One region of the Limnohabitans sp. Hippo4 genome, then DNA from elsewhere that is predicted to be linked to it. Evidence: predicted binding sites of a transcription regulator. Region 1 holds the regulator's gene; the other holds the start of a gene.
What was found. The regulator HrcA, encoded in region 1, represses chaperone genes, less so after heat shock. The targets are predictions, from matches to a motif close to TTAGCACTCNNNNNNNNNGAGTGCTAA.
Positions count from the first base shown of each region.

Region 2: the regulator HrcA is predicted to act here: its motif matches at 3,354-3,380, upstream of groES (co-chaperone GroES).

Region 1 is NZ_NESE01000001.1:1,059,605-1,065,239, reverse strand. It holds gene rapZ (RNase adapter RapZ) at 1-174, opposite strand, end outside; gene recN (DNA repair protein RecN) at 195-1,859, opposite strand; gene B9Z46_RS05005 (NAD kinase) at 1,863-2,759, opposite strand; gene hrcA (heat-inducible transcriptional repressor HrcA) at 2,788-3,792, shown strand; gene B9Z46_RS04995 (VOC family protein) at 3,814-4,341, opposite strand; gene hppD (4-hydroxyphenylpyruvate dioxygenase) at 4,352-5,431, opposite strand; gene B9Z46_RS04985 (hydroxymethylglutaryl-CoA lyase) at 5,424-5,635, opposite strand, start outside.
Region 2 is NZ_NESE01000003.1:147,690-153,324, reverse strand. It holds gene pgi (glucose-6-phosphate isomerase) at 1-84, shown strand, start outside; gene B9Z46_RS09795 (plastocyanin/azurin family copper-binding protein) at 122-1,093, opposite strand; gene groL (chaperonin GroEL) at 1,250-2,896, opposite strand; gene groES (co-chaperone GroES) at 2,980-3,267, opposite strand; gene B9Z46_RS09780 ((2Fe-2S)-binding protein) at 3,464-3,982, shown strand; gene B9Z46_RS09775 (molybdopterin cofactor-binding domain-containing protein) at 3,979-5,635, shown strand, end outside.

The sequences.
Region 1 (5,635 bases):
CACATCAATGGCAATGGCCACACGCTGTTCTTTTTGATCACGCTCTAGTTCAGCAAACGGAATGAGCAGTTCGGGTGGCAGGTTGTCGACGCAATAAAAACCTGCATCTTCCAGCGCGTGCAAAGCCACGGACTTTCCGGAACCCGACATGCCAGTGATCAATACGATTTCCATGATGTCCAGACTTCAGAAATTTACTTGGTCAGCATTTCGCGCGCATGCGCCAAGGTGGTGGCAGAGAGTTTTTCGCCGCCCAGCATGCGTGCAATTTCGGTCACGCGCTGCTCGCCGGCAATGGGCGACACGTTGCTGCTCACACCTTCTTTGCTGCTCGACTTGCTCACCAGCAAATGGTGGTCTGCGCAAGAGGCCACTTGGGGCAAATGGGTGACGGCCAGTACTTGGCGGTGCACGCCCAATTGCTTCATGAGGCGGCCTACTGTTTCGGCCACAGCACCGCCAACACCCGAGTCAACCTCGTCAAAGATCAAGGTGCCTGCTTCGCCCAACTCGCTGGTGGTGACGGCGATGGCCAATGCAATGCGCGAGAGTTCTCCGCCAGACGCCACCTTGCCAACAGGGCGAGGTGTGCTGCCGGCGTGACCCGCTACCAAAAACTGAATGTCCTCCAAGCCATGCTGCGCAGCATCGTCTAATGCAATGAGGGCCACTTCAAATCGGCCACCTTGCATGCCCAAGTTTTGCATGGCCTGCGTCACAGCTTGTGACAATTTGGGCGCCGCTTTTTTGCGCTGTTGCGACAGTTTTTTAGCCTCGGTTTGATAGGCTTGACCGGCCGCTTTGGCTTGAGCTTCCAAGCCTTCTAAATCGCTGGCAGCCTCTAAGGCATTGAGCTCTTGTTTCCAGCCTGCCAACAAGCCAGCGAGTTCTTCGGGGGGACGTTTGTAGCGGCGCGCCAAAGACAACCACTGCGACATGCGCTGGTCCAACTCGTTCAAACGATCCGGGTCTAAATCGGTTTTGCGCAAATAACTTTGCAGCGAATGCACAGCATCTTCGGCTTGGGCCAAACTCGACTGCAGCACTTCTGCAATGCTTTGAAATTCGGGCTCGACGTGGGCTTGATCTTGCAAATTGCTGATGGCTTGGGACAGCAAAGCAATGGCGCCGCTGAGGCTGCCCATGCGTGCTGACTCGTCGCCATCCAGGGCGGCCAAGGCCGACTGGCCGGCATCAATCAGGGCTTGCGCATGCGACAGGCGCGTGTGCTGCGTGTTGAGCTCTTCCCATTCGTCCAAGGCGGGTGCCAGTTTGTCGAGCTCACCAATTTGCCAGGCCAAGCGCTCTTGCTCGCGGCTTAAGGAATCTTGTGCACTCTTGGCTTGTTGCACCGCTTGCTGGGCTTGACGCCAAGTTTGCCAAGCAGTTTTGAGGGCATCGGTGCTGATGCCCGCATAGGCGTCAAGCAAGCCGCGCACGGCATCTGGGCGCGTAAGGCTTTGCCAGGCGTGTTGGCCATGGATGTCGAGCAGCATTTCGCCCAAGGCGCGCAATTGGGTGGCAGTGGCTGGGCTGCCATTGACCCATGCGCGGCTTTTGCCTTGAGGGTCGACGCTGCGCCTCAGCAATAGTGTGTCAGCGACTTCGAATCCTGCTTCTTCTAAAACTGCGTTCGCTTGCGGTGGGCAGTCAAACTCCGCAGACACTTCGCAACGCGCAGCACCTTCTCGCACCACGCTGGAATCTGCGCGTTCGCCGAGCGCCAATTGCAGCGCATCAATCAGGATGGATTTGCCAGCGCCTGTTTCGCCTGTGAGCACACTGAAGCCTTGCGATAGATCGAGGTCGAGCTGGCGCACGATGACAAAGTCGCGCAGGCTGATGTGACGCAGCGACATGGCTTAAATGCCTCCCTCGTTCCAGTGCATTTTTTTGCGCAAGGTGTCAAAGTAGTTCCAGCCTTGTGGATGCAAAAACCGCACTTTGTGAATTGACTGCTCGACGGTAATTTGATCGCCCAACAAAAGACTGGCCAAAGACTGCATGTCAAAGTTGGCACTGGCGTCGCGGCCCGACACAATTTCAATGCTGATGTGCGAGGTGTCTGGCAACACGATGGGACGATTGGACAGTGTGTGCGGCGCAATAGGGGCAATGACCCAGCCGCCCAAAGTGGGATGCATGAGCGGGCCACCGGCCGACAAGGAATAAGCGGTGGAGCCTGTGGGCGTGGCCACAATGAGGCCGTCGGCACGCTGCGTGGCCACAAAGCGGCCATCGACTTCAATGCGAAGTTCCACCATGCCCGAGGTGGCACCGCGGTTGACCACCACGTCGTTCATGGCAAAGGTGTCAAACACACAATGCTTGTCGCGCCACACCTTGGCGTGCAGCATGCTGCGCTGCTCTTCTTCAAATTGGCCCACCAGCATAGGCTGGAGGGTTTGCTCAAACTGGCCCATGGGAATATCAGTGATAAAGCCCAAGCGACCTTGGTTGATGCCAATGAGCGGCAATCCGTATTGCGCCACCTGGCGGCCAATGCCCAGCATGGTGCCATCGCCACCAATCACCACGCCCAAATCGCATTGCTGGCCGATTTCGGCCATTTTGAGGGTGGGGTAGAGGTTGAGGCCTAGATGCTCGGCGGTGCCGGCTTCCAGCACCACTTCGGCGCCGATGCGACTGATGAATTGGGCCACATCGTCCAGTACCCGACGCGAGCTTTCCAAAGCCGCGCCAGAAACCACGGCGTGGTACTTGCCAAAAAGCGCAACGTGACGAAATTTAGACTTCATTCGCAAATTACATCATTAAAATGACCGAATGCTAGATGATCGTGCCAAGTTATTACTCAAAGCGCTGGTTGAACGCTACATTGCGGACGGCCAGCCTGTGGGTTCCCGCACGCTGTCCAAGGCGTCCGGGCTTGAATTATCCCCTGCCACCATTCGAAATGTCATGTCCGACCTCGAGGAGTTGGGCCTGATTGCCAGTCCGCATACATCGGCTGGCAGGGTGCCCACCAATAGGGGTTATCGCCTATTTGTCGACACCATGTTGACGGTTCAAAAGGGCGAATTGCCCACCCAAAGGCTGGCGCCTGACCAACCGCAAAAGGTCATTGCCAACGCCGCCAACCTGTTGTCCAGTTTGTCGCATTACGTGGGTGTGGTGATGGCGCCTAAACGTGCGTCGGTGTTCAGGCACATTGAATTTTTGCGTTTGTCTGAAAAACGCGTGTTGCTGATCATTGTCTCGCCCGAAGGGGACGTGCAAAACCGCGTCATCTTTACCGAGGCTGATTATTCACAAAGCCAGTTGATTGAAGCGTCCAATTATTTGAACGCGCATTACGCGGGCATGGCCATCGAGCAAGTGCGCATGCGCGTGAAGCAAGAGCTGGTCAATTTGCAATCAGAAATTGCCAGCCTCATGCAGGCTGCGGTGCAAATGAGTTCCGAGGCTTTGAGTGAAGACGAAGGCGATGTGGTGATTTCGGGTGAGCGCAACTTGTTGTCGGTGAGTGACTTTTCTAACGATATGGGCAACTTGCGTCAGGCCTTTGATTTGTTTGAGCAAAAAACGCAGCTCATGCGACTGCTCGATGTGTCTAGTCAGGCCGATGGTGTGCGTATTTTCATTGGCGGTGAAAGCCAGTTTGTGCCCATGCAAGAGTTGTCGGTGGTCAGTGCACCGTATGAGGTAGACGGTCATGTGGTGGGTACGTTAGGCGTTATTGGTCCTACACGCATGCCCTACGAGCGCATGATTCAAATTGTGGACATCACGTCCAAGATGGTGGGCAACGCTTTAAGTCAGTCGAAGTAAATCGACTGACTCGTTTTTCAATCAAGAAGGTTCATGCATCCAAGCCGCATGCTTGGGCGCGCGCTTGGTTTTGCTCCACTCGTTCAGCATGTCCCACTTCACTTCGTCCAAGGTTTTGTACATCTCGGGCGTGCCGGTGTTGGTGGCCAGTTCCAAACGGTGACCGTTGGGATCAAAGAAATAAATGCTTTTGAAGATGGTGTGGTTGGTGGGGCCCAACACTTCAACGCCATTGGCCTCTAGCTTGGCTTTGGCGGCCAGCAAGGTTTCCATGCTGTCCACTTCGAAGGCCATGTGCTGCACCCACGCAGGGGTGTTTTCATCACGGCCCATTTCGGGCGAGTTGGGCAATTCAAAGAAGGCCAGCACGTTGCCGCCACCTGCATCCAAAAAGATGTGCATGTAAGGATCGGGCGCTTTGGTGGAGGGCACCAAGTCTTCGGCAATGGCCAGCACAAAATCCATGTTCAAGTTTTTGGCGTACCACTCGACGGTTTCTTTGGCGTCTTTGCAGCGATAAGCCGCGTGGTGAATTCTGCTAATTTTCATGACTTTCCTTTTAGGCGTCGACTTGAAGGGCGCCACGTCTAATTTGATCACGTTCTAAGGACTCGAACAATGCTTTGAAGTTGCCTTCGCCAAAGCCCTCATCGGCCTTGCGCTGGATAAATTCAAAGAATACTGGGCCCAACAAAGTTTGCGAGAAGATTTGCAACAACAAACGCTTTTCGCCATTGGCGGTGGAGCCGTCCAACAAGATACCGCGTGCCTGTAATTCTGCCACTGGTTCGCCATGACCTTTCAGGCGCTCTTCCAGCATCTCGTAGTAGATGTCGTTGGGCGCTGTCATGAGGGGAATGCCCGCCATTTGCAGGGCGTCAACGCTTTTCATCAGGTCGTCCGTGCGCAACGCAATGTGCTGAATGCCTTCGCCGTTGAACTGCATCAAATACTCTTCGATTTGTCCGCCATTTTTGCCAGATTCTTCGTTCAAAGGAATACGAATGAGGCCATCGGGTGCTGTCATGGCTCGGCTGGTCAGACCCGTGTGTGTGCCTTTGATATCGAAGTAGCGAATTTCTCGGAAGTTAAATATCTTCTCGTAAAAAGCGCCCCAAAACGCCATGCGACCCTTGTACACATTGTGGGTGAGGTGGTCGATGATTTTGAAGCCGTGGCCCACGGGGTGGCGATCTGCACCTTCAATGAATTCAAAGTCGATGTCGTAAATACTCCTGCCGTCTTCGTAACGATCGATCAAATACAGGGGCGCACCGCCGATGCCTTTGATGGCGGGCAGTCTTAACTCCATCGGCCCTGTCGGCACCTCGACGGGTTGCGCGCCCATGTCTAGCGCACGAGCGTAGGCTTTGTGCGAGTCTTTGACTCGAAACGCCAGCGCGCAAGCGCAAGGACCATGCTCTGCGGCAAAGTAGCCCGCCAAGCTTCTGGGTTCGCGGTTGACAATGAAATTGATGTCGCCTTGGCGGTACAGCACCACGTCTTTGGAGCGGTGTTTGGCCACCAAAGAGAAGCCCATTTTTTCAAACAAGGGCTCGATGACACCCGCCACAGGAGATGCAAACTCTACGAACTCGAAACCGCACAAACCCATCGGGTTGTCAAACAAATCAGCCATGAAGTGCTCCTTTGAAATTCTTGGGCAAGCCAGCGCGCCACAAAGTGCCATTGGTTTGTTCCCCTGTCAGCCATCCAGCCACTTGCTGGCGCAAGGCCAACAGTTTGGGAATGTCGATGCCTGTCTTCACGCCGGAAGCTTCTAGCATAAAGGCCAAGTCTTCGGTGGCGGCATTGCCACTGGCGCCCGGTGCGTGCGGGCAGC
Region 2 (5,635 bases), on a different contig from region 1:
ATTCATGCTCGCTTTGAATCGGGTGATGTTGCCGGGCTAGATGCCTCTACAGCCCAATTGCTGCAAAGGGTTCGCGCAGCTTGAATTTGAACAGGGCCAGACATTTCTGGCCCAGCTTTCTTCAGTGCTTGTGGCTACTGTGATCGTGTTCGTTGACGGGTTTTTTCGTTTGCGCTGATGGCGTTGTTGCCCCCTTGTCCTGCACAATCACTTGCCCCTTCATACCGGCTTCAAAATGACCTGGGATGAGGCAGGCCATCTGCAAAGTTTGAGCTTGGTCGAACTTGATCACCCATTCTTTGGTTTCGCCTGGTTTGACGCTCAGTGCCAGCAAGTCATTGCCAGAAGCGTGATCGTGCCCGCCTGAGTGCCCTGGCGATTGTTTCATCTCAACCGCGTGGGCTTGGAGCGCGGCTTCAGAGCCCAAGACCATTTCATGCGGCAATTTACCGCTGTTGTGCACCACCAATTTGAGCGTTTCACCCGCTGCAACTTGCAACAGATCGGGTGTGAAGCGCATCGTGTCGTTCATGTCGACTTGGAGTGTGCGATCGATCACCATTGCGCTGTGCATGGGTGTGCTGTCGGGCGCACTGTGTGTGTCATGCGCGTCTTCTGCGCCATGTGCATGACCACCAGCCGCCCATTCTGGGTTGCGCTCGAAGGCTTGATAAGCGGCCCAACTGCTGGCGCAAACCGCAAGCCCCAAGCTCAATGAATACACGATCAATGCGCGTTGCATGCGCATTTTGAGTGTGAACATCAGCGCCAAAATAGAAATGGCGAATCCTAATGGCACCACCCACGCACTGCGCGCAGGCGAGTCAGGAAAATGTTGTAGTCCGCCTGTGAAGAAGCCTAAACCAATGGACAGCAACGTGCCCACCCAAAGTGATTCAATCAAACTTTGCGTGTTGTTTTGACTGCGGTGCTCCATCCATGCGCCGGCCACAAAAAGGACGATGCCTATTGCTGCAGTCCAGAGGGAACGTTCGCCACTGAAGAAACCATGGTTCACTGCGCCGGAAATAAAGCTGATGCCCGAATATTTGAGCAGCATGGCGCTGTGTTGAATTTGAAAGCTTGCGGTCATGGGTGTTTGATTACCTGATAAGAAGTTAAGTAATTCACGAGCTCATCTTAGATGACTTGTTTTGAGAATGCGCGGTCGAAAAAAAACCCCGCAATTTCTTGCGGGGTTTCTTGTGCGAGGTCAAAGGTCTGTGCAGACCCTTGAGGCAGCGGGCAATTACATGCCCATGCCGCCCATACCACCCATGCCGCCCATGTCAGGCATGCCACCGGCAGGTGCGTCGTCTTTCGGTGCTTCTGAAACCATGCACTCTGTGGTCAACATCAAAGAAGCCACGGATGCTGCGTTTTGCAAAGCTGTGCGTGTTACTTTGGTGGGGTCCAAAATGCCCATTTCAATCATGTCACCGTAGGTGTCGTTGGCAGCGTTGAAGCCGTAGTTGCCTTTGCCGGCCATCACAGCGTTCACCACCACAGATGGCTCGCCACCTGCGTTGTACACGATCTCGCGCAAAGGCGCTTCGATGGCTTTCAACACCAGCTTGATACCAGCGTCTTGGTCAGCGTTGTCGCCTTTGATGGCGCCAGCGTTTTGACGAGCGCGCAACAAGGCAACGCCACCGCCAGCCACAATGCCTTCTTCCACAGCAGCGCGAGTAGCGTGCAATGCGTCTTCAACACGGGCTTTCTTTTCTTTCATTTCGACTTCGGTGGCTGCGCCAACCTTGATCACGGCAACACCGCCAGCCAACTTGGCCACGCGCTCTTGCAGTTTTTCACGGTCGTAGTCAGAAGTGGCTTCTTCGATTTGAACGCGGATTTGTTTCACACGTGCTTCGATGTCGCCAGCTGCGCCTGCACCGTCGATGATGATGGTGTTTTCTTTGCCCACTTCGATGCGTTTGGCTTGACCCAAGTCTGCCAATGTCACTTTTTCGAGTGTCAGGCCCACTTCTTCAGCGATCACTTTACCGCCGGTCAAGATCGCGATGTCTTCCAACATGGCTTTGCGACGATCACCGAAGCCAGGAGCTTTCACAGCCACAACCTTCAAGATACCGCGAATGGTGTTGACCACCAAAGTTGCCAAGGCTTCGCCTTCAACTTCTTCAGCAATGATCAACAAAGGACGGCCAGCTTTTGCAACGGCTTCCAATGTAGGCAACAAGTCACGGATGTTGCTGATTTTCTTGTCGAACAACAACACGAAGGGGTTGTCGAGCAAAGCAGCTTGCTTCTCGGGGTTGTTGATGAAGTAGGGTGACAGGTAGCCACGGTCGAATTGCATGCCTTCAACGATGTCGAGTTCGTTGTCGAGTGACTTGCCGTCTTCAACAGTGATCACGCCTTCTTTGCCCACTTTGTCCATGGCTTTAGCAATGATCTCGCCAATGCTGTGGTCGCTGTTGGCAGAAATAGAACCAACTTGAGCGATTTCTTTGGTGGTTGTAGTGGCCTTAGTGGCTTTCTTCAACTCTTCGATCAAGGCTGTGACAGCTTTGTCGATACCGCGCTTCAAGTCCATGGGGTTCATGCCGGCGGCAACGTACTTCATGCCTTCGCGAACGATGGCTTGTGCCAACACGGTAGCAGTTGTTGTACCGTCACCAGCGTTGTCAGAAGTCTTGGAAGCAACTTCCTTGACCATCTGGGCACCCATGTTTTGCAACTTGTCTTTGAGTTCGATTTCCTTGGCCACGGACACACCGTCCTTGGTCACTGTGGGGGCGCCGAAAGAGCGCTCGAGCACCACATTGCGACCCTTAGGGCCCAAAGTCACTTTGACCGCATTGGCCAAAATGTTCACGCCTTCAACCATGCGTGCGCGGGCTTCGCCGCCGAAAATTACGTCTTTTGCTGCCATTTTTAGCTCCTAAATTCAATTAATCAGTTGAGGACAGAGCGGTCATGCGCTTCGCGCGTTGGCCGATCAGTCCCGCAAAATATTCATTCCACGACCGCGAACAGGTCTTCTTCTTTCATGACCAACAGCTCATCGCCAGCTACCTTGACGGTTTGGCCGCTGTATTTGCCGAACAACACGCGGTCGCCGACTTTCACATTCATGGCCAACACTTCGCCTTTGTCGGTGCGCTTGCCTGGGCCCACAGCCAAGACTTCACCTTGATCAGGCTTTTCAGCAGCTGCATCAGGGATCACGATGCCAGAGGCAGTTTTGGTTTCGCTTTCGACACGTTTAACGATCACGCGATCGCCGAGAGGACGTAGTTTCATTGCATCTCCTAAATATGAAACAAGGTTAAAAACAAAAAGTACTCAATAATTGAATACTTTAGGGTTCATTGGAGGGTGCTGAGTTGTTAGCACTCATCTCCTGTGAGTGCTAATCATAAGGGCATTCGAATGAATTTCAAGAGCTTCCCTTTATATTGGGGCTGATTTCAGAGGGTTTCTCTGGCTTGGAAAGTGAATGTCAGCTCCTTACATCGAAATGAACCTCAATGGGCAGCCCGCCCAATTGGCTGCAGGCTCGTCTGGCAATGTGTTGTCAGCTTTGCGCCATCACTTGGGTTTGACGGCAACTCGTTTGGGTTGTGATCAAGAACAATGCGGTGCTTGCCATGTGCTAATCAATGGCCAATCCAAGCCCAGTTGCCAAATGCCCCTCGAGGCCTTGCAGGCTGCCAAGGTGGTCACATTGGAATCCCATGTGAACGACGACTTGCCCAGCACACCTTACTTAAAAGCACTGCAGTTGGCCTTCATCGTAGAGCAAGCCGCGCAATGCGGGTACTGCACCAGTGGGCTATTGATCAGCGCGACTGCCTTGCTGATGAATGCGCATGGAACTGTTTCTGATCTGCAAATCCGTGAAGTCTTGGAGCCGCATCTTTGTAGATGTGGTGCACACAACCGAGTTTTAAGGGCGGTGAAGAAAGCTGCACTTCAGTGCGGCTTGAAAGTGCTTGATTCAGAGGTGTCAGCATGAATCAGCAGCCAACCCCCTCCATAAGTTTGAAAACCAACCCCCTGCTGGCCCAGTGGCTAAGCTTTGAAGTCGATGGCACGGTGACGGTGTTCACAGGCAAAGCCGAATTGGGTCAAGGCATCTTGCATGCGCTGAAGCTAATGGCTTCCCATGAGCTCAGCGTGTCTGTGGCCAGCATTCACATCGAGGCAGCCAATACGCAACATAGCCCCGACGAGGGCATGACGTCTGGCAGCTTGTCCGTCCAAGATTCAGGTTTGGCCATTCGCCAAGCGTGTGCGCACGCAGCGCAGCTTTTCAAAATGCACGCATGCTCGTCTTACGCAGAATTGCGCTCAAAGCTTGATGCGCAGTTGCCTGTGGATGTCACTGTGCCCACCAAGTCCTCCGCCTTGAATTTGACCGAGGGCCGCGAAGACTTGGTCGCGCTTGTTCATGGCAAGCCCATCTTCCTTCACGACCTGGGAATTAATGTTGATCTGACTCCAATTAAAAACAATGGGGGTCAGATCAACATTAATTTTCTACATGGGCGGATGGTGCGAGGGCCTGGTTTACGTTGCACGTTGCGAGACGAAGGATGGACTGACGCTTTGGCTGCCATGTCTAAAGAGATCCAAGTGTTTCGGGATGGCAGTTTGATTGGCGTTGTTGCGCCTACTGAAGAATTGGCCGAGAAGGCTGTTGGCAGGTTGCAGCGTTTGTTGCAGTGGAATATTGAGGCCTTGCCTGATTGCCGTGAGGGCGGTGTTGATTTATCGGAGGTGGCGCCTGCGATGGATTCGCAGGTGTTTCATGAAGCGGGGCAGACTCAAGAAGCGAGCACTGGCGCGAAGGTGTACGAAGCCGTTTATTTCCGCCCCGCATTGCACCATGGGTCGATGGGGCCCAGTGTGGCGCTGGCGGTTTGGGAATCTGCTGAGGCCAACAGTGGTTTGAAAGTGTGGAGTCACACGCAGGGAATTTTCCCTTTGCGCAAAGATTTGGCGCTTGCGTTTTGCATCGATGCGAACCAAATTGAAGTTCAGCATGTGCGCGGCGCTGGCTGTTACGGACACAACGGTGCGGACGATGTGGCCTATGACGCGGCATGGTTGGCCAGTCATGTGCCAGGGCAGTGCGTGCGTGTGCAATGGACGCGAGAAGAGGAGATGCAGCAATCGCCTTTGGCGCCTGCGATGCGCGTGAAGTTGCAGGCCACGGTGCAAGCCAGCACTGGAACAACAAGCATTCGCGCGGCCAAAGATGGCGGCCCTATTGAGTTGCTCAGTTGGCAACACGATGTCTGGAGCCAAGGCCACAGCTCAAGGCCTGGCCGCGCAGCGACGCCGGCCTTCAAAGACAGTTGGCAAACAGCGCAAAAGTTTCCTGTGCTCGAGCCCATCAATGTGGCCGCAGCAGCAGGTGCTGGTGCAGAGCGCAATGCCATACCGCCTTACAGCAGTCAACACGTGAAGGTGAATGCGCACCGCTTGTTGGGCTTGCCATTCAGAACCTCTGCGTTGAGAAGTTTGGGCGCGCATGCCAATGTGTTTGCCTGCGAAAGTTTCATGGATGAAATTGCCAACGATCAAGATTACGATCCTGTGGCATTTCGATTGGACAAGCTTGAAGATCCTCGCGCCAAGGCGGTGGTGCAAACTTTGGCAGATC